Regions from separate parts of the Streptomyces roseoviridis genome, predicted to be linked through region 1. Evidence: riboswitches for the same ligand, from Rfam matches in the RefSeq annotation. Region 1 holds a riboswitch; each other region holds the start of a gene.
What was found. Region 1 has a riboswitch for cobalamin ahead of ABD954_RS06715 (ABC transporter substrate-binding protein). Riboswitches for the same ligand answer to the same signal wherever they lie in the genome.
Positions count from the first base shown of each region.

Region 1 (7,481 bases):
GGCCTCGGCTACTGGGCCGCCCGCCACCGCCCGGTCGCGGACCTCACCCCGCTGCCCGGTGCCGACAGCGCGGCCGACGCCCTCGACGCGGTGCCGCGCATCGACGGGCAGGACGGCGGCTTCCCCGCCCGCCTCGGCCGCGTGAGCCGCCTGCCGGTGTGGGCGGCCTCGGTCGACGACCCCGACACGGCGCGCCGGCGCCTGGCCGAACTCGTCCGGGCGGCCACCCACCGTTACGCCACCCACGGTCACGGCGAGGAGACCATGCTGGTCCACGCGGCCACGGCCCCCAACGCCGTGCTGCGCGCCCTGCCCGCGCTCCCCCGCGCCCTGTGGGTGCCCAGCCTGCGGGCCGCGTGGACGGCGTCCGCGGCGGTGACCGCGATGTACGCACCGGCGACCGGGATCGAGCCGGCGCCGCCGGGATCCCTCACCGCCGAGGAGGTCTTCGCCCGCGCCCTGGCCCACGGCGACGAGCACGTCATCAAGCTGACCGACACGGCCCTGGACGTCGGCGACGAACGGTCCCTGGCGGCGGCGCTGCGAGCGGTCGAACTGAGCACCCCGCTCGGCTGACGCGCCGTCAACTCCCCTTGCGGCTCAGGGAGCCGAGGACGCGCAGGTGCGGACGGTCACCGGCGTCGGGGTGGGTGACCTCGACGCGTACGCCGTACACCTCGGCGACGCGTTCGGCGGTGAGCACCTCGCGCGGCGTACCGGCGGCCGTCACCCGGCCGCCGCGCAGGACCACGAGCCGGTCGCAGTAGGCGGCGGCCAGGTTGAGGTCGTGCAGGGCGACGATCGTGGTGACGCCGAGGCCGGTGACGAGGTCGAGCAGGTCCAGCTGGTGCTGGATGTCGAGGTGGTTGGTGGGCTCGTCGAGGAGCAGCTCGCGGGGCTCCTGGGCGAGGGCGCGGGCGATCTGGACGCGCTGGCGTTCGCCGCCGGACAGGGTGTGCCAGGGCTGCGCGGCCCGGTCCGTCAGGCCGGTGCGGCGCAGGGCGTCGCCGACCGCGCGCTCGTCGGCGGCCGACGGGGCGGACCAGGCGCGACGGTGCGGGATGCGCCCGAGGCGCACGACGTCGGCGACGGTCAGCTCGACGAGCGTGTCGGCCTGTTGTTCCACGACGGCGACGCGGCGGGCCACCTCGCGGCGGCGCAGCTCCGGCAGCGGCCGGCCGTCGAGGGTGACGACGCCGGAGGCGGGGGCGAGGACTCCGCTGAGGAGCCGCAGCAGGGTGGACTTGCCGGAGCCGTTGGGGCCGAGGAGGCCGGTGACGCCGCCGGGCGCGGGCGTGACGGTGACCCCGTCGAGGATCAGGCGGCCGCCGGCGGTGCGGGTGACGCGTTCCGCGCGCAGGGTCATCGGTGGGTGCTCCTGCTCCGGTACAGGACGAGGACGAAGGCGGGGACGCCGACGAGGGAGGTGACGACGCCGACCGGTACCTCCTGGGGTTCGAGGACGGTACGGGCGAGGGTGTCGACCCAGACGAGGAACACCGCCCCGCCGAGGGCCGCCGCCGGCAGCACCCGGCCGTGGCCGGAGCCGACCAGGGCGCGGGCGGCGTGCGGCACGACGAGGCCGACGAAGCCGATGGCGCCCGCGGAGCTGACGAGGGCCGCGGTGAGCAGGGCGGTCGCGGTCAGCAGCACGAGCCGGGTCCGGGCGACGCGCACGCCGAGGGTGGCGGCGGCGTCCTGGCCGAAGGCGAAGGCGTCGAGGGTACGGGCGTGGGCGAGGCAGACGGCCAGGGTGAGCGCGAGGACGGCGAGGCACAGCCACACGTCGGTCCAGCCGGCGCCGCTGAGCGAGCCGAGCAGCCAGAACAGGACGCCCCGGGTGGTCTCGGCGTCGGCGGAGGTGACGACGACGAAGGAGGTGAGCGCCGAGAACAGCTGCATGGCGGCGACGCCGGACAGCACGACCCGGTCGGTGGTGCCGCCGAGCACGTGGCTGAGCAGCAGCATCGCGGCGAAGGAGCAGACGGCGCCGGCGAACGCGCCGGCGGAGACGGAGACGGCTCCGCCGCCGGCGCCGAGGACGACGACCGCGACGGCGCCGGTCGAGGCTCCGGAGGAGACGCCGAGGACGAAGGGGTCGGCGAGCGGGTTGCGCAGCAGCGACTGCATCACCGCTCCGCAGAGCGCGAGCCCGGCCCCGCACACGGCGGCGAGCAGTGTGCGGGGCAGCCGCAGGTTCCAGACGATGCCCTCGCGGATGGGGCCGAGTCCGGAGGGGGCGCCGCCGAGGTGGGCGGAGACGGCGGACCAGACGTCGGTGACGCCGATGTGGGCCGGACCGATGGTGACGGCGACGGCGAGGGAAAGCAGGAGGACGGCGCAGCCGGCGGCGGCGCGCAGCAGCGTGCCGGCCCGGGCGGTCGCGCCGGTCACTTCGCGGGGCCGGCGGCGCGCAGGGCCGCGGCGACCTGCTCGATGCCCTCGACCGTGCGGATGGTGGGGTTCATGGCCTGGCCGCTGAGGAGCACGTACCTCTTGTTCCGTACGGCGTCCATCTTCCGGGTGACGGGGTCGGACTCCAGGAACTCGATCTTCTTGGCGGCGCTCTCGCCGGACTGTGCCTTGCGGGTGAGGTCGCCGATCACCAGGAGGTCGGGGTTGCGGTCGGCGACGGTCTCCCAGCCGATCTGGGGCCATTCCTCGGTGGTGTCGTCGAAGACGTTCCGGGTGCCGGTCTCCCGGGTGATGACGCCGGGAGCTCCGCAGCAGCCGGCCATGTACGGCGAGCGGGCGTCGGAGAACCAGTAGAGGACGCGGACGTCCGCGGCGCGCAGGCCGGTGGTGGCCTTGGCCACGCGGCCCTTCAGCTCGGCGACGAGCCGCTCGCCGCGGTCCTCGACGCCGAACAGCCGGGCGAGGTCGCGCACTTCTCCGTAGACGGTCTCCATGGTGAGCGGCGTGGTCCGCTTCCCGTCGCCGCCGCCGGAGTTGTCCTTGCCGACGCAGTCGGCCGGGGACAGGTAGGTGGGGACGCCGAGCTGCTCGAACTGTTCGCGGGTGGCGACGCCGCCCTTGCCGAGGGTGGAGGCGAAGGAGGCGGCGACGAAGTCGGGTTCGGTGTCGAGGACCTTCTCGAAGGACGGGTTGTTCTCGGCGAGGCGGGGCACGGCGGCGGCGGGCTTCTCCAGCCCCTTCATGACCGGGTCGGTCCAGGTGGCGGTGCCCACCATGCGGTCGGCGAGGCCGAGCGCCAGCATGATCTCGGTGGTGCCCTGGTTGAGCGAGACGGCCCGCCGGGGGCCGCCGGGCGGGACCTGGACCGTCCGGCCGCAGTTCTTCAGGGACGTCGCGGACGCGGCGGCCTTGGAGCCGTTCTTTCCGCCGGCGGTCGTGGTGGGCGCGGTGCCGCAGGCGGTGAGGAGCAGCACCCCGCAGAGCAGCAGGGCCGCGGGACGGGCGGAAGGGTGCGGGGGCGCGGGACGGTGCAGGGGCACGGCTCATCCTGGTGGTCGGGGGCCCTGTGCGCGAGGCCCGGTCCGTACGGTCCGCCAGCAGGTCTTCGGACTCGGGTTCGCTCGGCCGGGGCGCCTTCCCGGGCCGTTCCGCGGCCCAGTGGCGTCGTGCCCCGCCCGTCCCCCTCACCGCTGCGCGTCAGTTCCGGATTCGCACCGGATTCCCTGACCACCGTGCGTCACGCACGGGAGTTCGACTGGCTACGGCAAGCTACCACAGCCCAAGATCGCTCCACGGGCGTCCCGCGGCCGGCCCGTGTGCATAGGGGGTCCGGATCGGGGCACGTGCTGGACGGAGGTGCCGCCATGGTCCACGCGCAGCCCGTGCCACCCCCGGACTCGGCTCCGGAGCCCCGTACGTACCGGGCTTCGTCGGGCACGGCGTGGGTCGTGCGCGAGTTCTCGCCCGCGCCGGGCGTCGTCGTCCTGTCGGCGAACGGCGAGTTCGACATCGAGACGGTGGGCTGTCTGCGCCGGGCGCTCGCCGAGGCGCGCCCCGAAGGAAGCCGCGAGGTCGTCCTCGACGTCTCCCGGGTCGTCTTCGGGGACTCCTCCTTCCTGCACGAGCTGGTGGCCGCCCACTTCGCCGGCCACCGTCTCGTGGTCGCGGGGCCCCTGCCCCGGCAACTGCGCCAGCTGTTCGCCCTGACGGGCACACTGGGCCTCTTCACGGTCGTGGAGGATCGTGTCGGCCCGCGCTGCGCCTGATCATGGTGGGACCGCCGAGGACAGAAGGGAGCTGACCGCATGGGAGCCACGGAGGCAGCGGAGGACTTCGCGGGACGGCTCGACGTCGACGTCCTGGAGGGGCGAAAACCCGGCACGGTCGTGGTGACCGTCACGGGCGAGCTCGACCACGACACGGCGGCCCCGCTGAAGGAGGCGCTGGTGCGGCACGCCCGCGCCGGACGGATCGTCGTCGACTGCGCGGGGCTGCGGTTCTGCGACTCGACCGGGCTCAACGTCCTCCTGCGGGCCAGACTACGGATGCTGGACGCCGGCGGGAGACTCGACCTCGCCGCGCTGCGGGCCCCGGTGAACCGGATGTTCGAGATCACGGGTGCCCGGGCCGTCTTCCGGGTATACGAGGACACTGCCGCCGCACTCGCGGACACCCCCGCGACGGGCGGCGCGTCGGCGGAGGGATCACCGGCGACGAACGGGTCACCAGCGGCGGAGGGGTCATGAGGCGCGGGGACACCGCGGGGGCCGGCAACACCGGGAGCACCGGCGACCCCAGGGGGGCCGGCGGTCCCGAAGGCACCGGGAACCTCGCGCAGGGGCAGGTCAGGCGGCTGCTGCTGCACGGCGCCGGCGGCGCGGTCACGCGCTGCCGCGACTTCACCGCCGCGGCGCTCACCGACTGGGGCTGGCTGCCCGGAGCGACGCCGGAGGACCGCGAGCGGGCGGAGGACGTCCTGCTGATGGTCTCCGAGGTCGTGACCAACGCCTGTCTGCACGCCGGCGGACCGCAGCAGCTCGTCCTGCGCCACTCCCGGGGCCACCTCCGGGTGGAGGTGTACGACGCGAGTCCCGCCGCCCCCCGCTCGAACGTGCCGCGCTCGCCCTCGCTGCCCGGCGGCCACGGTCTGATGGTGCTCGACCGGCTGGCCAAGGACTGGGGATCGGCGGCCAAGGACGACGGAAGCCCGGGCAAGGTGGTCTGGCTGGAGGTCGGCCCGCCGTCCCCGCCGCCGTGGTCGCGCGGCGACGCGCCGGGCGTCTGATCCGCCGACCGGGCGGCCGGGTGTTTGACCCGGCCGTCAGCGGTAATCCGCAGCGCATGTCCACGGGAGAGGAGACCGTGACCACCCGCCGGTCGGCGCGTTACGAGCTGGCGGAGGGTCCCGGCATGCTGGCGGAGTGCCGCGCGCTGACGCAGCGGGCGCTCGCCGCGTGGTTCGGCCGGGCGGGGACGCGCGGGCGCGAGCCGGTCGAGGACGTCCTGCTCCTGGTCTCCGAGGTGGTCACCAACGCGCGCCTGCACGGCGGCGCCCCGTACGAGCTGTGCCTGGAGGGCCGCGGCCGGGCGCTGTGGGTGCAGGTCAGCGACGGCAACCCGCGCCGCCCCGTGCCGCACGGCCCGCACCGCCCCGGCCGCCCCTCGGGTCACGGGCTCTACCTGCTCCAGCGGCTCGCGGCGCAATGGGGCACGGTGCCCCGGGGCCGCGCCGGGAAGACGGTGTGGTTCACGGTGGACGTCCTGCGCTAGACCGTGTCCGAAGGCCGGAGGCCGAAGGCCGGCGGAGGCGAGGGGCGAGGGAGCGAGCCCCCGGGGAGACCTCGGTGCCGGATCGTTCCGGAGGACCCGTTCCGGGGGCGGACCTAGAGTGGACGGGTAGGGCGCCCACCTGCGGACGAGGTCCTCCATGGCACAGCGCAGAGCAGCACACCGCAACCGCGGTCACGGCGGCGACGCCCCCGGCGACGGGGGCGGCCGGAACGGGTGGGGCGGCGACGGCGGCGGCTCCCCACCCGGCGAGGACGCCCTGCGCCGGCTGCTCGCCGGGCTCACCGCCGTACGGGACGGCGATCTGTCCGTACGCCTCGCCGAGGGCTCCGACGGCGTCCTGGGCGAGATCGCGACCGTCTACAACGACATGGTCGACCGGCTCTCCCTGCTGACCTCCGAGGTCACCCGCGTCGCCGGCGAGGTGGGCGGGCAGGGCCTCCTGGGCGGCCGGGTGCGCGAACCGCTCGCGCGCGGTGCCTGGCGGGAGCTCACCAGCGGCGTGAACACGATGGCCGACAACCTGACCTCGCAGGTGCGCTCGATCGCCCAGGTGGCGACCGCCGTCGCCCGGGGCGACCTCACGCAGAAGATCCGGGTGGACGCGCGCGGCGAGATCCTGGAGCTCAAGGAGACCATCAACACCATGGTCGACCGGCTGTCCTCCTTCGCCGAGGAGGTCACCCGGGTGGCCCGCGAGGTCGGTACGGAGGGGCTGCTCGGCGGCCAGGCCAGGGTGGGCGGGGTGTCCGGCACCTGGAAGGACCTCACCGACAACGTCAACTCCATGGCCGACAACCTGACCAACCAGGTGCGCAACATCGCGCAGGTCACCACCTCGGTCGCCCAGGGCGATCTGACCAGCCGGATCGACGTGGCGGCCCGGGGCGAGATCCTGGAGCTGAAGACCACCATCAACACGATGGTCGACCAGCTGTCCTCGTTCGCCGCCGAGGTGACCCGGGTGGCCCGCGAGGTGGGCACGGAGGGGAAGCTGGGCGGGCAGGCGGAGGTCGAGGGCGTCTCGGGCACGTGGGCGCGGCTGACCGAGAACGTCAACGAACTCGCCGGGAACCTGACCCGGCAGGTCCGGGCGATCGCCGAGGTCACCAGCGCGGTCGCCGAGGGCGACCTGACCCGGTCGATCACCGTCGAGGCGCCCGGCGAGGTCGGCGAACTGCGCGACAACATCAACTCGATGGTCGAGTCGCTGCGCGCCACCACCCGCGCCAACCAGGAGCAGGACTGGCTGCAGACGAACCTGGCCCGGATCACCGCCCTGCTCCAGGGCACCCGAGGGCTGCCGGAGATCGCCGAGCTGATCATGGCGGAGGTGCCGCCGCTGGTGTCGGCGCAGTACGGGGCCTTCTTCCTGGTCGCGGAGGGCCGCGAGGCGACGACGGACCCGGACCGGGGCGCGGACCCGCACGGCCCCGGCGCGGAGCCGGTGCCGGACGGTGCCGGGAGCGGCGCGGAGGAGTGGGAGGGGCCGGAGCTGGTCCTGGCCGCCTCGTACGGGCTGCCGCTCGGCCCCGGCGGCCCCCGGCGCCGCTTCCGCTTCGGCGAGGGGCTGGTCGGGCAGGCGGCGCGGGACCGGCGGACCCTGCTGGTCGATCCGGTGCCGCGGGGCTACGCCACCGTCTCCTCGGGCGTCGGGAGCGCCGAGCCGGCCGCCCTGGTGGTGCTGCCGATCGTGGTGGAGGACCAGGTGCTGGGAGCCGTCGAGCTGGCCTCGCTCCAGCCCTTCGGCGCGCTCCAGCGCGACTTCCTCGACCGCT
Region 1 covers NZ_BAAAWU010000001.1:1,475,020-1,482,500, forward strand. Annotated here, with positions in the region: gene ABD954_RS06700 (questin oxidase family protein) at 1-576, shown strand, start outside; gene ABD954_RS06705 (ABC transporter ATP-binding protein) at 584-1,366, opposite strand; gene ABD954_RS06710 (FecCD family ABC transporter permease) at 1,363-2,394, opposite strand; gene ABD954_RS06715 (ABC transporter substrate-binding protein) at 2,391-3,455, opposite strand; cobalamin riboswitch at 3,495-3,690, opposite strand; gene ABD954_RS06720 (STAS domain-containing protein) at 3,780-4,181, shown strand; gene ABD954_RS06725 (STAS domain-containing protein) at 4,221-4,661, shown strand; gene ABD954_RS06730 (ATP-binding protein) at 4,658-5,200, shown strand; gene ABD954_RS06735 (ATP-binding protein) at 5,257-5,685, shown strand; gene ABD954_RS06740 (HAMP domain-containing protein) at 5,843-7,481, shown strand, end outside.

Region 2 (7,481 bases), 1.0 Mb from region 1:
CTGCAGCTGGTGGGCATCCAGGCCGTCCTGGACGTCATGGGCGTCGGCGGCGACGCGCACACCCACTGGTTCGTCAAGGACCTGCCCCTGCTGATCGCCTTCGGCGTGCTGGCCGCCTACACCTACTCGTCCGGGCTCCGCGCCCCGGCACTGATCGCCTTCGTGAAGGACGTGCTCATCTACGTCGTCATCGTGGTCGCGGTCATCTACATCCCCATCAAGCTCGGCGGCTTCGCCGAGATCTTCGACAAGGCGGAGGCCGCCTTCGGCCAGCCCAACCCCGCGACCGGCAAGCCCCGCGGCCAGCTGGTGACCGCACCGCAGAGCCAGTGGGCCTATGCCACCCTGGCGCTGGGCTCGGCGCTCGCGCTGTTCATGTATCCGCACTCCATCACGGCCACCCTCTCCTCGCGCGGACGCGAGGTGATCCGCCGCAACGCGACGATCCTGCCGCTGTACTCGGTGCTCCTCGGCTTCCTCGCCCTGCTCGGCTTCATGGCGATCGCCGCCGGCGTCAGCGTGACCAACCCCCAGCTGGCCATCCCCCAGCTCTTCGAGGACATGTTCCCCGACTGGTTCGCCGGTCTGGCCTTCGCCGCCATCGGCATCGGCGCCCTGGTCCCGGCCGCGATCATGTCCATCGGCGCGGCGAACCTGTTCACGCGCAACGTCTACAAGGACTTCCTCAAGCCGGACGCCACCCCCGAGCAGGAGCACAAGGTCTCCAAGATCGCCTCGCTCCTGGTGAAGGTCGGCGCGCTGGTCTTCATCCTCACCATGGACAAGTCCGTCGCGATCAACTTCCAGCTCCTCGGCGGGATCTGGATGCTCCAGACGATGCCCGCGCTGGTGCTCGGCCTGTTCACCCGCTGGTTCCACCGCTGGGCGCTGGTGGCGGGCTGGGCCGCCGGCATGATCTACGGCACGGTGGCGGCGTACGGAGTCGCCAGCCCGACCCAGAAGCACTTCGGCGGCTCCGCCGCCGCGATCCCGGGCATCGGCGAGATCGGCTACATCGGCCTCACCGCCTTCGTCCTCAACCTCCTCGTCACCGTCGTCCTCACCGTCGTCCTCAAGGCCGTCAAGGCCCCCGAGGGCGTCGACGAGACGGAGCCCGGCGACTACACCGCCGACGCGGGCGACAAGGGCGTCGTGACCGAGCTGCCGAAGGTGGGCGCCGGACACTGACCCGGGGCGCGCAGTCGGGTCGTACGACGCACACCGTTGCAGGACTTGGGACGTACGACACAACATGTGGGGGGTGCCACGAGCGGCGCCCCCCACATGTATGCTCGTGCTCGCTGTCGCCGCAGGGGAATCCGGTGGAAATCCGGAACTGTCCCGCAACGGTGTACTTCCTGCGCTTCCGTACGAAGTGAGTCCGAAGACCTGCCGACAGTGCGCCCGGTCCGTACGTTCCGGGTGCCACAGACGTCCGGGCCTCGCGGAGTGGGCCGGTGGTCGCGGCGCCGCCGTGCCTGCGGCGCGCCGCCTTCCGCCTCCCCCGTGCTGCCCCGAGCCGAGCCGAGGGAGAGCCCCACCGTGACCATCGCGCCCGCCGATCCGGCCTCAGTCACCCCGACCGAGACGGCGAACGACGGCCCCGGGACCGCGCTGCTGCGCACCCTGACCGACCTCACCGCCGACCTCCCGGACACCGACCCGGGCCGGGTCGCCGCCGCCGCGCTGCGCGGCCGGCACGCCGGCTCGGACGAGGCGGAACTGCGCGAGCTGGCCACCGAGGCCGCCGCGGGCCTGATCGCGGAGGACCCCGCGTACTCCCGGCTCGCCGCCCGGCTGCTCACCCGGACCATCGCCGAAGAGGCCGCCGGCCAGGGCGCGGTGTCCTTCTCCGCCTCCGTGGCCGTCGGCCACCGCGAGGGCCTGATCGCCGACCGCACCGCCGGCTTCGTCACCCGGCACGCCGCCCGGCTCGACGCGACGATCGACCCGGCCGCCGACGACCGCTTCGGCTACTTCGGTCTGCGCACCCTCTACTCCCGCTACCTGCTGCGCCACCCGATCACCCGCAAGGTGATCGAGACCCCGCAGCACTTCATGCTCCGCGTCGCCTCCGGCCTCGCCGAGGACGACAGCACCCGCGCCGTGGACGAAGTGGCGGCTCTGTACGGGCTGATGAGCCGGCTGGACTACCTGCCCTCCTCCCCCACCCTCTTCAACTCCGGCACCCGCCACCCGCAGATGTCCTCCTGCTACCTGCTGGACTCCCCGCAGGACGAGCTGGACTCCATCTACGACCGCTACCACCAGGTGGCGCGCCTGTCGAAGCACGCGGGCGGCATCGGGCTCTCCTACTCCCGCATCCGCGCCCGCGGTTCGCTGATCCGCGGCACCAACGGCCACTCCAACGGCATCGTGCCGTTCCTGAAGACCCTCGACGCCTCCGTCGCCGCCGTGAACCAGGGCGGCCGCCGCAAGGGCGCCGCCGCCGTCTACCTGGAGACCTGGCACGCGGACATCGAGGAGTTCCTGGAGCTGCGCGACAACACCGGCGAGGACGCCCGCCGCACCCACAACCTCAACCTGGCGCACTGGATCCCGGACGAGTTCATGCGCCGGGTCAACGCGGACGCCGAGTGGTCGCTGTTCTCCCCGGCCGACGTGCCCGAGCTGGTCGACCTGTACGGCGAGGAGTTCGACGCCGCCTACCGCAAGGCCGAGGCGGCGGGCCTGGCCCGCAAGACCATGCCGGCCCGCGACCTGTACGGCCGGATGATGCGCACCCTCGCGCAGACCGGCAACGGCTGGATGACCTTCAAGGACGCCTCCAACCGGACCGCGAACCAGACCGCCGAGCCCGGCACCGTCGTGCACTCCTCGAACCTCTGCACCGAGATCATCGAGGTCACGAACGACGGCGAGACGGCCGTGTGCAACCTCGGCTCGGTCAACCTGGGCGCCTTCGTCGACACCGCCACCGGCGACCTCGACTGGCAGCGGCTCGACGAGACCGTCCGCACCGCCGTCACCTTCCTCGACCGAGTCGTCGACATCAACTTCTACCCGACCGAGCAGGCCGGCCGCTCCAACGCCCGCTGGCGCCCGGTGGGCCTGGGCGCGATGGGCCTCCAGGACGTCTTCTTCCAGCTGAAGCTGCCCTTCGACTCGCCCGCCGCCCGTGCGCTGTCCACGAAGATCGCCGAGCGGATCATGCTCGCCGCCTACGAGGCCTCCGCCGACCTCGCCGAGCGCAGCGGTCCGCTGCCCGCCTGGGAGCAGACCCGCACCGCCCGCGGCGTTCTGCACCCGGACCACTACGACGTCGAGCTGAACTGGCCCGAGCGCTGGGCCGCGCTGCGCGAGCGGATCGCCGCCGTCGGCATGCGCAACAGCCTGCTCCTCGCCATCGCCCCGACCGCGACGATCGCCTCGATCGCCGGCGTCTACGAGTGCATCGAGCCGCAGGTCTCCAACCTGTTCAAGCGCGAGACGCTGTCCGGCGAGTTCCTCCAGGTCAACGCCTACCTGGTGGACGAGCTGAAGCGGCTCGGCGTCTGGGACGCGCAGACCCGCGAGGCGCTGCGCGACGCCAACGGCTCGGTGCAGGGCTTCGCCTGGGTGCCGGCGGAGGTCCGCGAGCTGTACCGCACGGCCTGGGAGATCCCGCAGCGCGGCCTCATCGACATGGCGGCGGCCCGCACCCCGTTCCTGGACCAGTCGCAGTCCCTGAACCTGTTCCTGGAGACGCCGACCATCGGCAAGCTGTCGTCGATGTACGCGTACGCCTGGAAGCAGGGCCTGAAGACCACGTACTACCTGCGCTCGCGCCCGGCGACCCGGATCGCCCGCGCCGCCCAGGCCACCACCCTCCCCGTCCAGCAGGCGACGCCGGACGCCGACGCACTCGCCTGCTCCCTTGAGAACCCCGAGTCCTGCGAGGCCTGCCAGTAATGACCGTTGAGAAGAACCTGCTCGACCCGGGCTTCGAGCTGACCCTGCGTCCGATGCGCTACCCCGACTTCTACGAGCGCTACCGCGACGCCATCAAGAACACCTGGACCGTGGAGGAGGTCGACCTCCACTCCGACGTCGCCGACCTCGCCAAGCTCACGCCGGGCGAGCAGCACATGATCGGCCGTCTGGTCGCCTTCTTCGCGACCGGCGACTCGATCGTGGCGAACAACCTGGTGCTGACGCTCTACAAGCACATCAACTCCCCGGAGGCGCGGCTCTACCTGTCGCGCCAGCTCTTCGAGGAGGCCGTGCACGTCCAGTTCTACCTGACGCTGCTCGACACCTACCTGCCCGACCCGGACGACCGCGCCGCCGCGTTCGCCGCCGTCGAGAACATCCCCTCCATCCGCGAGAAGGCGCAGTTCTGCTTCAAGTGGATGGACTCGGTGGAGAAGATCGACCGCCTGGAGACGCGGGCCGACCGCCGGCGCTTCCTGCTCAACCTGATCTGCTTCGCCGCCTGCATCGAGGGCCTGTTCTTCTACGGCGCCTTCGCCTACGTGTACTGGTTCCGCTCCCGCGGTCTGCTGCACGGCCTGGCGACGGGGACGAACTGGGTCTTCCGGGACGAGACGATGCACATGAACTTCGCCTTCGAGGTCGTGGACACCGTCCGCAAGGAGGAGCCAGAGCTCTTCGACGCCGAACTCGAGCAGCAGGTCACCGACATGCTGAAGGAGGCCGTCGAGGCGGAGCTCCAGTTCGGCCGCGACCTGTGCGGCGACGGCCTGCCGGGCATGAACACCGAGTCGATGCGCGAGTACCTCCAGTGCGTCGCCGACCAGCGCCTGACCCGCCTGGGCTTCGCGCCGGTGTACGGCTCGGAGAACCCGTTCGGGTTCATGGAGCTCCAGGGCGTCCAGGAGCTGACCAACTTCTTCGAGCGCCGCCCTTCGGCGTACCAGGTGGCCGTGGAAGGTTCCGTCGACCTCGACGAGGACTTCTGACCGGCTCGGGGGCGCTGCCCACCCGGCTCGCGGCCGGTGCCGCCGCCGTGCTGACCGTCGCCGCGGGCCTGGGCGCCAGGTCCGCGGCGGCGGGCGACTGGGCGGTGTACGCCGGGGACGCGCTGTACACCGTGCTGGTCGGAGCCCTGGTGGTGCTGGTCGCGCCCCGGCTGCGGCCGGTGCCGGCGGCCGGTGCCGCCCTCGCACTGTCCTGGGCGGTGGAGCTGTTCCAGCTGACGGGCGTGCCGGCCGCGCTCGCGGCGCACAGCGCCCTCGTGCCCCTCGTCCTCGGGACCACGTTCAACGCCCCGGACCTCCTCTGGTACGCGGTCGGGGCGGCGGTCGTCTGGGCGGTGTACGGCGCTGCGCGGCGCCTCGCCCGGCGGCAGGGCGCCACGGCCGGGCACTGACCTCCGGCCGCTCGCACACGAAGGGCCCCGCACCGGTGAGGTGCGGGGCCCTGGCGCGTACGTGAGCGGAGGTCAGTCGTTGGGGACGACCGGGTAGCGCGGCGTGCCCTCGGACATCTGGCGCAGGGCGTCCTTGCGGTCGCGCTTGGACAGCTTGTCGATGTAGAGGAAGCCGTAGAGGTGGTCCGTCTCGTGCTGGAGGCAGCGGGCGAAGTAGCCGGTGCCGCGGACCTTGATGTCGTTGCCGTGCATGTCCTTGCCGTGCACCTCGGCGTAGTCCGGGCGGGCCAGCGAGGCGTACGCGGTCGGCACCGAGAGGCAGCCCTCGTTGGAGTCGTCGAGGTGGCGGCGGTCGGCCGGCAGGTCCTGGAGGACCGGGTTGACCACGTGGCCGACGTGCCGGACGCCCTCGTCGTCCATGCAGTCGTAGACGAAGACCTTCAGGTCCACGCCGATCTGGTTCGCGGCGAGGCCGACGCCCTCGGCGGTGCGCTGGCTGGCGAACATGTCGTCGATCAGCTGCGCCAGCTTCTCGTCGAACTCGGTGACGTCCTTGCACTCCCGGTGGAGCACGGGGTTGCCGACGACCGTGATCGGACGCGAGGTGCCCCGCTCGCGGTGGGCGAGCTCACGCGCCTCGCAGTCCTCCGTGTCCACGACGAAGCCGTCGTTGATCTGCTCGTCCGTCTCCTGCTGAGCCATGTCCGGCTTGGCCTTCCTGAAAACCCGATTCCGTCGGGGGACAGCCTACGGGCCCGAACCCACCCGGCTCAGCAGACCTCTTCCAGATCACGCCACTCACGGCTGTCCGGGCTGTCCGCGACCCAGCCGTCGAGCAGTCCGCGGACCAGGCCCGCGGGGGCGGCGATGCCGCACTCGCGCTCCGGCACCCACAGCTCGCCGGGCGAGCGGTGGCCGAGCGGCCCGGGGTGGCCCGGCTCGCTGTGGTCGTGCGGGTCCAGGTGCTCGCCCTCGCCCTCGGCGCTGGGCATCGTCGACTCGGAGCAGGCCCGGCACAGCAGCCGTACGGAGGAGGACCAGTCCTCGGCGGCGAAGCCCGCGTCGGCGGCGAGCTGCTCCAGGGCGTCCCGGTCGGCCTCGGTGGCGGCCTCCAGGAGCACCACCCAGGTCGGCACCGGCGAGGGCGCCCACAGCTCGATCTCGTCGAAGACCGGGTAGGAGGGGCCGGCGCTGGTGGTGCGCTCGCCGTTGGGGACGCCGTCGTGGAGGACGACCTCGCCCCAGCGGCGGCCGGAGGACGGCAGCGGGATGGACAGCACCTCGATCCGGGCGGGGTCGAGCCGGCGGCCCCACACGACCTCGGCCTCGCCCTCCGGGGAGAGCCGCACGGCCGCGCTGCCCAGCTCCATGCCGGCCGGCTCGCCGGTGCCGGAGGCGGCGCCGGGGACCTTGAGCCCGTACGCCTGCCAGGCGCGGCGGGCCAGCGGCCAGTCCTGGAGCGCGGTGGCGGCGATGCCGACGTTCCACCAGTCGGGGGCGCCGGTCTCCTTGTCGAGCAGGGCCACGGCGCGCAGTCCGGCGGCCCGGGCCTGCTCCCAGTCGTGCCGGAACTTGTGCAGCAGGGCCAGGTTGAACCAGGACTCCGAGAGCCAGGGCTCCAGGTCCGCCGCGCGCGTGAGCAGCGCGCCCGCGTCCTCGTACCGGCCGTCGCCGATCAGCGTGAACGCGCGGTCGGTGGCCTGCCGCCACGAGGCGGAGGGCCGATGCCGTACCTTCCCGAAGATCCTCACGATTCCCGCCTGCCGGTCGCTTCACCCTCTTGTTCGCATCCAACCATGCCCGGTCGGACACGCGCTCATTACCCATGGGTTACCCCGGAGGAGCAGGGACGACGCCGCCCCGCGCGAGAACGCGGGCGAGGGATTCCACGACCTCGGGGTGGTAGTCACGGGCGGTGCCCAGCCGGAGGCGTTCCAGGGCGTCGAGGCCGCCGCCCGCGCTGCCGGCGGCGAGGTCGTCGTAGTCGTTGACGGTCCGGACGATCCGGGCCGGGAGGGGCTGGTCGAGGTAGGGGTCGGCCTGGCGCTCGACGATGACGGCGACGGCCGCCGGGACGCCCGTCCGGCGGACGACGGCGCCGCCGAGCAGGGCGATCCTGCGCTGCTCCTCGGGGGACAGCAGGGCGGTG
Region 2 covers NZ_BAAAWU010000001.1:2,485,940-2,493,420, forward strand. Annotated here, with positions in the region: gene mctP (monocarboxylate uptake permease MctP) at 1-1,188, shown strand, start outside; cobalamin riboswitch at 1,289-1,411, shown strand; gene ABD954_RS10990 (ribonucleoside-diphosphate reductase subunit alpha) at 1,543-3,912, shown strand; gene ABD954_RS10995 (ribonucleotide-diphosphate reductase subunit beta) at 3,912-4,922, shown strand; gene ABD954_RS11000 (ribosomal maturation YjgA family protein) at 4,970-5,332, shown strand; gene def (peptide deformylase) at 5,405-6,034, opposite strand; gene ABD954_RS11010 (tetratricopeptide repeat protein) at 6,103-7,083, opposite strand; gene ABD954_RS11015 (HD-GYP domain-containing protein) at 7,163-7,481, opposite strand, start outside.
Region 2: another riboswitch for cobalamin. It lies ahead of ABD954_RS10990 (ribonucleoside-diphosphate reductase subunit alpha); the one in region 1 lies ahead of ABD954_RS06715 (ABC transporter substrate-binding protein).

Region 3 (7,481 bases), 4.4 Mb from region 1:
GGATGCCGCCACCGCACGGATTACCCGGGGTCGCAGGGCGACCGCATCGTGGACAGGGGTGCCCCCGAGCCGCTAAACGGAATCCGCCGACCCCGGTTCGGGACACCGTGCTGCCGGGCCCAGTTCACCTTCCGTTCACTCAGGTTGCCTACGTTCGACGAGCCACTGACGTCAAACGATTGCCTGGGTAAATGGAACACATCACGCTGCTGCTCGCGATTGTGGTCGTGACAGCTCTCGTGTTCGATTTCACGAACGGTTTCCACGACACCGCCAACGCGATGGCGACGACCATCTCGACCGGCGCACTCAAGCCCAAGACGGCGGTGGCCATGTCCGCCGTGCTGAACCTGGTCGGCGCGTTCCTCTCGGTGGAGGTCGCCAACACGATCTCCAAGGGTCTGGTCGACGAATCAGGCATCCAGCCCGAAGTGATCCTCGCCGCGCTCGTCGGCGCGATCCTGTGGAACCTGCTGACCTGGCTGGTCGGACTGCCCTCCAGCTCCTCCCACGCCCTGATGGGCGGCCTCATCGGCGCGACCGTCGCCTCGATCGGCCTCAGCGGCGTCAACGGCGGCGTCGTCGTCACCAAGGTGCTCCTCCCCGCGCTCGCCGCCCCGCTGGTCGCCGGCCTGGCCGCGATGTTCGCCGCCCGGCTGACGTACCGCCTCGACCGCAACGCGGACGCCAAGACCACCGCGAAGGGCTACCGGGCCGGCCAGATCGCCTCCGCCGGTCTCGTCTCCCTCGCCCACGGCACCAACGACGCGCAGAAGACCATGGGCATCATCACCCTCGCCCTGGTCGCCGGCGGCACCCTCGCGCCCGGCTCCAACCCGCCGGTCTGGGTCATCGTCTCCGCCGGTGTGGCGATCGCGCTGGGCACCTACCTCGGCGGCTGGCGCATCATCCGCACCATGGGCAAGGGCCTGACCGACCTCCAGCCGCAGCAGGGCTTCGCCGCCCAGACCAGCGCGGCCACGGTCATCCTGGCCTCCTCGAACCTGGGCTTCTCCCTCTCCACCACCCACTCCTGCTCCGGCGCCGTCATGGGCGCGGGCCTGGGCCGCAAGGGCGGCGTGGTGCGCTGGTCGACGGCCACCCGGATGTTCGTCGCCTGGGGCCTGACCCTGCCGGCCGCCGGCCTGGTCGGCGCGGGCGCCGAGTACGTCGCCCGCCAGGGCGACTGGGGCGTCTACACGGTCGCGGGCTTCCTGGTCGCCTCCTGCCTCGCGATCTGGCTGGTCTCCCGCCGCCAGGTGGTCGACCACACCAACGTCAACGAGGTCGAGACCGAGGCCGAGCCCGCGGGCGTCGTCACCACCGCCATCGCGGCGGTCACCCCGCCGCCGGCCGGCTCCGTCGCCGCCGTCACGGACGAGGACCTGAAGGCCACCATCCCCGCGCCCGGCACGGCGGACCCGACCGCTCCCCCGGCCCCGGCCGCGGTCTGAGCAAGAGGAACAGGAAAGCAACCGCATGAAGATCGACTGGGCAGCTCTCGGCTCCGTCTTCGGAGTCAGCCTCGTGGCGACCGTCGCCCTCGTGGGCCTGTTCACGCTCGGCATCGTCGGCCTCTCCAAGCAGGAGCAGGCCACGGCGAACGGCGGCTCCGCCGCCCTGGCCCGCACCGGCGCCTACGCCTGCTTCGCGCTGTGCGCGGCGGCCGTGGCGTACGGCATCTATCTGATCGTCGCCTGACCCGGCGACCGTGACGGCCGGGCGGCCCGCACCATCGGTGCGGGCCGCCCGGCCGCTCGTGTCTGTGGTGCTTCGCACAGTGACCCGGCGCAGGTCAAGGGCGAGTTGACGGCCGTTCGCGGGGCGTGGTGGACTGCCGAGGCCATTACGGCGGCAAAGGAGAGGAAGCCCGGTGCGATTCCGGCGCGGTCCCGCCACTGTGACCGGCCCCGAGGGGCCGGGAGTCAGGAACTCTCGCCGCCGTCACGTCGACCCAGGGCGCGGACCCTGAGTGAGGACACAGCGCCATGCCCGGCCGCGGCCCCAGAGTTCCCGGCACCACCCGTGTCTACGCCTACGGAGCGGCCGTCGGCCTCGCCGTCGATCTGCTCCTCGGCGACCCCCGCCGCGGCCACCCCGTCGCCGCCTTCGGCCGGGCGGCGGCCGCGGTCGAGAAGCGCCTCCACGGCGACCACCGGGGCCGGGGCGCCCTGCACACCGCCGTCTGCGTCGGCACCACCGTGGCCCTCGGCGCCCTCGCCGCCCGTACGGTACGGGGCAGCCGCGCCGCCTCCGTCGCCCTGACCGCCGCCTCCGTGTGGGCCGTCGTCGGCGGTACGACACTGGGCCGCGAGGCCCGCGCGATCGGCGGGGCGCTCGCGGCCGGCGACCTTGAGGTGGCGCGCGAGCGGCTGCCCCACCTGTGCGGCCGTGACCCCCAGTCCCTGGACGGGCCCGCGATGGCCCGCGCGGTCGTCGAGTCGGTCGCCGAGAACACCTCGGACGCCGTCGTGGGCGCCCTCTTCTGGGGCGCGGTCGCGGGCGTGCCCGGCCTGCTGGGCTTCCGGGCGGTCAACACCCTCGACGCGATGGTCGGTCACAAGTCCCCCCGCTACCGGCGCTTCGGCTGGGCCTCGGCCCGCCTCGACGACCTCGCCGGCTGGCCCGGCGCCCGGCTCACCGCCGTACTCGCCACCCTGGCGGGCGGAAACCCCCGGGGCGCGCTGCGCGCCTGGCGGGCCGACGCCGGGAAGCACCCGAGCCCCAACGCGGGCCCGGTGGAGGCGTCCTTCGCGGGAGCGCTCGGCGTACGGCTCGGCGGGACCCTCTCGTACGGCGGACGGGTCGAGCACCGGCCCGTGCTGGGCGGGGAGGGGCGGGCCGTCGAGGTGGCCGACATCGACCGGGCGGTCCGGCTGTCCCGCCGGGTGACCTGGCTGACCCTGGCCGCCTGTGCGGGCGGCCGGATCCTGACGAACGCGGTGAAGCGGAGGTACGCATGAGGGGCGGGGGGCTGCTCGTCGCCGGGACCACGTCCGACGCGGGCAAGAGCGTCGTCACGGCCGGCATCTGCCGGTGGCTGGTCCGGCAGGGCATCAAGGTGGCGCCGTTCAAGGGGCAGAACATGTCCCTGAACTCCTTCGTGACGAGGGAGGGCGCGGAGATCGGGCGGGCGCAGGCCATGCAGGCGCAGGCCGCCCGCGTCGAGCCGACCGCCCTGATGAACCCGGTGCTGCTCAAGCCCGGCAGCGACCGCTCCAGCCAGGTCGTGCTCATGGGGAAGCCGGTCGGCGAGCTGAGTGCCCGCGGCTACCACGGCGGCCGGCAGAAGGAGCTGTTCGAGCCCGTCCTCGCGTGCCTGGAGGAGCTGCGGCACACGTACGACGCGGTGATCTGCGAGGGCGCGGGCAGCCCGGCCGAGATCAACCTGCGGCGCACCGACATCGTCAACATGGGCATCGCCCGGGCCGCGCGGCTGCCCGTCGTGGTCGTCGGCGACATCGACCGGGGCGGGGTCTTCGCCCAGTTCTTCGGGACGACGGCCCTCCTCGCGCCGGAGGACCAGGCGCTGGTCGCCGGGTATCTGGTGAACAAGTTCCGGGGCGACGTCACGCTGCTCGAACCGGGCCTCGACATGCTGTACGACCTCACCGGACGCCGCACCCTCGGTGTCCTGCCGTACGCGCACGGGCTCGGCATCGACGAGGAGGACGGCCTGCGCGTCTCGCTGCGGGGCGCGGTGCGCGAGTCCGTGGTGGCGCCGCCGCTCGGCGCGGACGTGCTGCGGGTCGCCGTGTGCGCCGTGCCGCTGATGTCCAACTTCACCGACGTGGACGCGCTCGCCGCCGAACCGGGGGTCGTGGTGCGGTTCGTCGACCGGCCCGAGGAGCTGGTCGACGCCGACCTGGTCGTCGTGCCCGGCACCCGGGGCACCGTGAAGGCGCTGGCCTGGCTGCGCGAACGCGGCCTCGCGGACGCGCTGGCCCGCCGGGCCGCCGAGGGCCGTCCCGTGCTCGGCGTCTGCGGCGGCTTCCAGGCGCTCGGCGAGCGCATCGACGACGAGGTCGAGTCGAAGGCGGGCACGGTCGACGGGCTCGGCCTGCTGCCCGTACGCGTGCGGTTCGCGCCCGAGAAGACGCTGGCCCGGCCGGTCGGCGAGGCGCTCGGCGAGCGCGTCGAGGGCTACGAGATCCACCACGGCGTCGCCGACGTCGTGGGCGGCGAGCCGTTCCTCGACGGCTGCCGCGTCGGCGCGGTGTGGGGCACCCACTGGCACGGCTCCCTGGAGAGCGACGGCTTCCGCCGGGCGTTCCTGCGCGAGGTCGCCGCCGCCGCGGGGCGCCGCTTCGTCCCGGCCCCCGACACCTCCTTCGGCGCCCTGCGCGAGGAACAGCTCGACCGCCTCGGCGACCTGATCGAGGAGCACGCCGACACCGGAGCGCTGATGCGGCTGATCGAGAAGGGCGCGCCGGAGGGGCTGCCGTTCGTGCCGCCCGGGGCGCCGTGAGGGCCGCCGGCACGGCCGTCCCCGCCGGTGCGGGCGACCGGCCGGAACTCCGCCCGTGGCCGGGCTGACGGCGAGGCCGTCCCCGCGTCCGCGGGGAGCACCGCACCACGACGGCCCGGCAGGGCCGCACAGACACTTCCGATCGCAGCAGTTCCCTCGAAAGGGGTATCGGCTCATGGCCTCCGTTCCCTATCCGTTCACCGCCGTCGTCGGCATGGACGACATGCGGCTGAGCCTGCTGCTCAACGCCGTCTCGCCGAACATCGGCGGCGTGCTCGTGCGGGGTGAGAAGGGCACGGCCAAGTCGACGATCGTGCGGGGCCTGACGGCCCTCCTGCCCGCCATGGGCGTCGTCGCGGACTGCCGCTTCTCGTGCGCCCCGGAGGCGCCCGATCCGGAGTGCCCCGACGGGCCGCACGAGCCCGCGCCGGGCGTCTCGCGCCCGACACGCCTGGTCGAACTGCCCGTCGGCGCCTCCGAGGACCGTCTCGTCGGCGCCCTCGACATCGAGAAGGCGCTCGCCGAGGGCGTGAAGGCGTTCGAGCCGGGCCTGCTCGCGCAGGCGCACCGGGGCATCCTGTACGTCGACGAGGTCAACCTGCTGCACGACCACCTCGTCGACCTCCTCCTGGACGCCGCCGCCATGGGCGCCTCCCACGTCGAGCGCGAAGGCGTCTCCGTACGGCACGCGGCCCGCTTCCTGCTGGTCGGCACCATGAACCCGGAGGAGGGCGAGCTGCGGCCGCAGCTGCTCGACCGGTTCGGTCTGACCGTGGAGGTGGCCGCCTCCCGCGAGCCGGAGCAGCGGGTGGAGGTGGTGCGGCGCCGGCTCGCGTTCGAGGACGACCCGGCCGCCTTCGCCGCCCGCTGGGCCGGCGAGGAGGCGGCGCTGCGCGAACGGATCGTCGCCGCGCGGGAGTTGCTGCCGCGGGTGGTGCTCGGGGACGCGGCGCTGCTGCAGATCGCGGCGACCTGCGCCGCGTTCGAGGTGGACGGCATGCGCGCCGACATCGTGATGGCGCGGACCGCGACCGCGCTCGCCGCGTGGGCCGGGCGCACCGAGGTGACCTCGGAGGACGTGCGGCAGGCGGCCCTGCTGGCCCTGCCCCACCGTCGTCGGCGCTCGCCCTTCGACGCTCCGGGCCTGGACGAGGACAAGCTCGACGAGACGCTGGAGCGGTTCAAGGGCGAGGAGCCGGACGAGGACCCGGAGCCGGACGGCCCGGGTGGCGGAGGGCCCGACGGCGGTGGCGGTGGCGGGATCCCGCCGCAGGGCGAGGGGCCGGCGGACGGGAGCGACGGTGCGGGGCGCGAGGAGTCCTCGCTGCCCGAGCAGTCCCCGGCGTCCGAGGAGGCTGCGGCGTCCGAGGAGGCTCCGGCGTCCGCGCCGCGGGGTGGCGGCCCGGGGGCCGGTGAGCGCGCCGCGGTCGCGGCCGGTGAGCCGTTCCGTACGAAGATGCTGAGCGTTCCCGGCCTCGGCGAGGGCGCCGCCGGACGCCGCTCGCGGGCCAGGACCGCGCACGGCAGGACGACGGGCTCCACCCGGCCCCGGGGCGCGCTGACCAAGCTGCATCTGGCGGCGACGGTCCAGGCCGCCGCCCCGCATCAGAAGGCGCGCGGCCGGTCCGGGCCGGGTCTCGTGGTGCGCCGGGACGACCTGCGGCAGGCGACCCGGGAGGGCCGGGAGGGCAATCTGGTCCTGTTCGTCGTGGACGCCTCGGGTTCGATGGCGGCGCGGCAGCGGATGAGCGCGGTCAAGGGGGCGGTGCTCTCGCTGCTGCTCGACGCGTACCAGCGGCGCGACAAGGTCGGTCTGGTCACCTTCCGCGGCCGGGACGCGGAGGTCGCGCTGCCGCCGACCTCGTCCGTGGACGCGGCCGCCGCCCGCCTGGAGAAGCTGCCGACGGGCGGGCGGACCCCGCTGTCGGCGGGCCTGCTGAGGGCCCATGAGGTGCTGCGCGTGGAGCGGCTGCGGGATCCCTCGCGGCGCCCGCTGCTCGTGGTGGTGACCGACGGGCGGGCGACCGGTGGCGCCGGGGATCCGGTGGCGCTCGCGGCGCGTGCCGCGCGGCTGCACGCCGCCGAGGGCACGGCCGCGGTGGTCGTGGACTGCGAGTCGGGGCCGGTGCGGCTCGGACTCGCCGGGAACCTGGCCCGTGATCTGGGCGGGACGGCCGTGACGCTGGACGAGCTGCGCGCCGACTCGATCGCCGGGCTCGTCAGGAACGTACAAGGCAACAGCTCTACGAGGAGGGCCGCATAGTGCCGCAGGGACAGCCGACCGTCGTTCCGGACGACGGACTGACCACCCGCCAGCGTCGTAACCGGGCGCTGGTGATGGTGCACACGGGCGTCGGGAAGGGGAAGTCGACGGCCGCCTTCGGCATGGCGCTGCGCGCCTGGAACCAGGGCTGGCCGATCGGGGTGTTCCAGTTCGTCAAGTCCGCCAAGTGGCGGGTCGGCGAGGAGAACGCGCTCAAGGCGCTCGGTGAGACGGGCAAGGGCGGCACGGTCGTCTGGAACAAGATGGGCGAGGGCTGGTCCTGGATCCAGCGCGAGGTCGCCGAGGGCGAGCAGACGCACGAGGACAAGGCGCGCGAGGGCTGGGAGCAGGTCAAGCGGGACCTCGCCGAGGAGCGGTACAAGTTCTACGTCCTCGACGAGTTCGCGTACCTGCTGCACTGGGGGTGGATCGACACCGCCGAGGTGGTGGAGGTGCTGAGGAACCGTCCGGGGCAGCAGCACGTCGTCATCACCGGCCGCAACGCCCCTCAGGAGCTGATGGACTTCGCGGACCTGGTGACCGACATGTCGAAGGTGAAGCACCCGATGGACGCGGGTCAGAAGGGCCAGCGGGGCATCGAGTGGTAGCACGTCTCGTCATCGCCGCGCCGTCCTCCGGTGCGGGCAAGACCACGGTCGCGACGGGCCTGATGGCCGCGTTCGCGGGCCGTGGTCTGGCGGTCTCCCCGCACAAGGTGGGTCCGGACTACATCGACCCGGGCTATCACGC
Region 3 covers NZ_BAAAWU010000001.1:5,880,215-5,887,695, reverse strand. Annotated here, with positions in the region: gene ABD954_RS26590 (inorganic phosphate transporter) at 192-1,454, shown strand; gene ABD954_RS26585 (hypothetical protein) at 1,480-1,701, shown strand; cobalamin riboswitch at 1,836-1,957, shown strand; gene ABD954_RS26580 (cobalamin biosynthesis protein) at 1,989-2,963, shown strand; gene ABD954_RS26575 (cobyric acid synthase) at 2,960-4,468, shown strand; gene ABD954_RS26570 (putative cobaltochelatase) at 4,644-6,731, shown strand; gene cobO (cob(I)yrinic acid a,c-diamide adenosyltransferase) at 6,731-7,339, shown strand; gene ABD954_RS26560 (cobyrinic acid a,c-diamide synthase CobB) at 7,333-7,481, shown strand, end outside.
Region 3: another riboswitch for cobalamin. It lies ahead of ABD954_RS26580 (cobalamin biosynthesis protein); the one in region 1 lies ahead of ABD954_RS06715 (ABC transporter substrate-binding protein).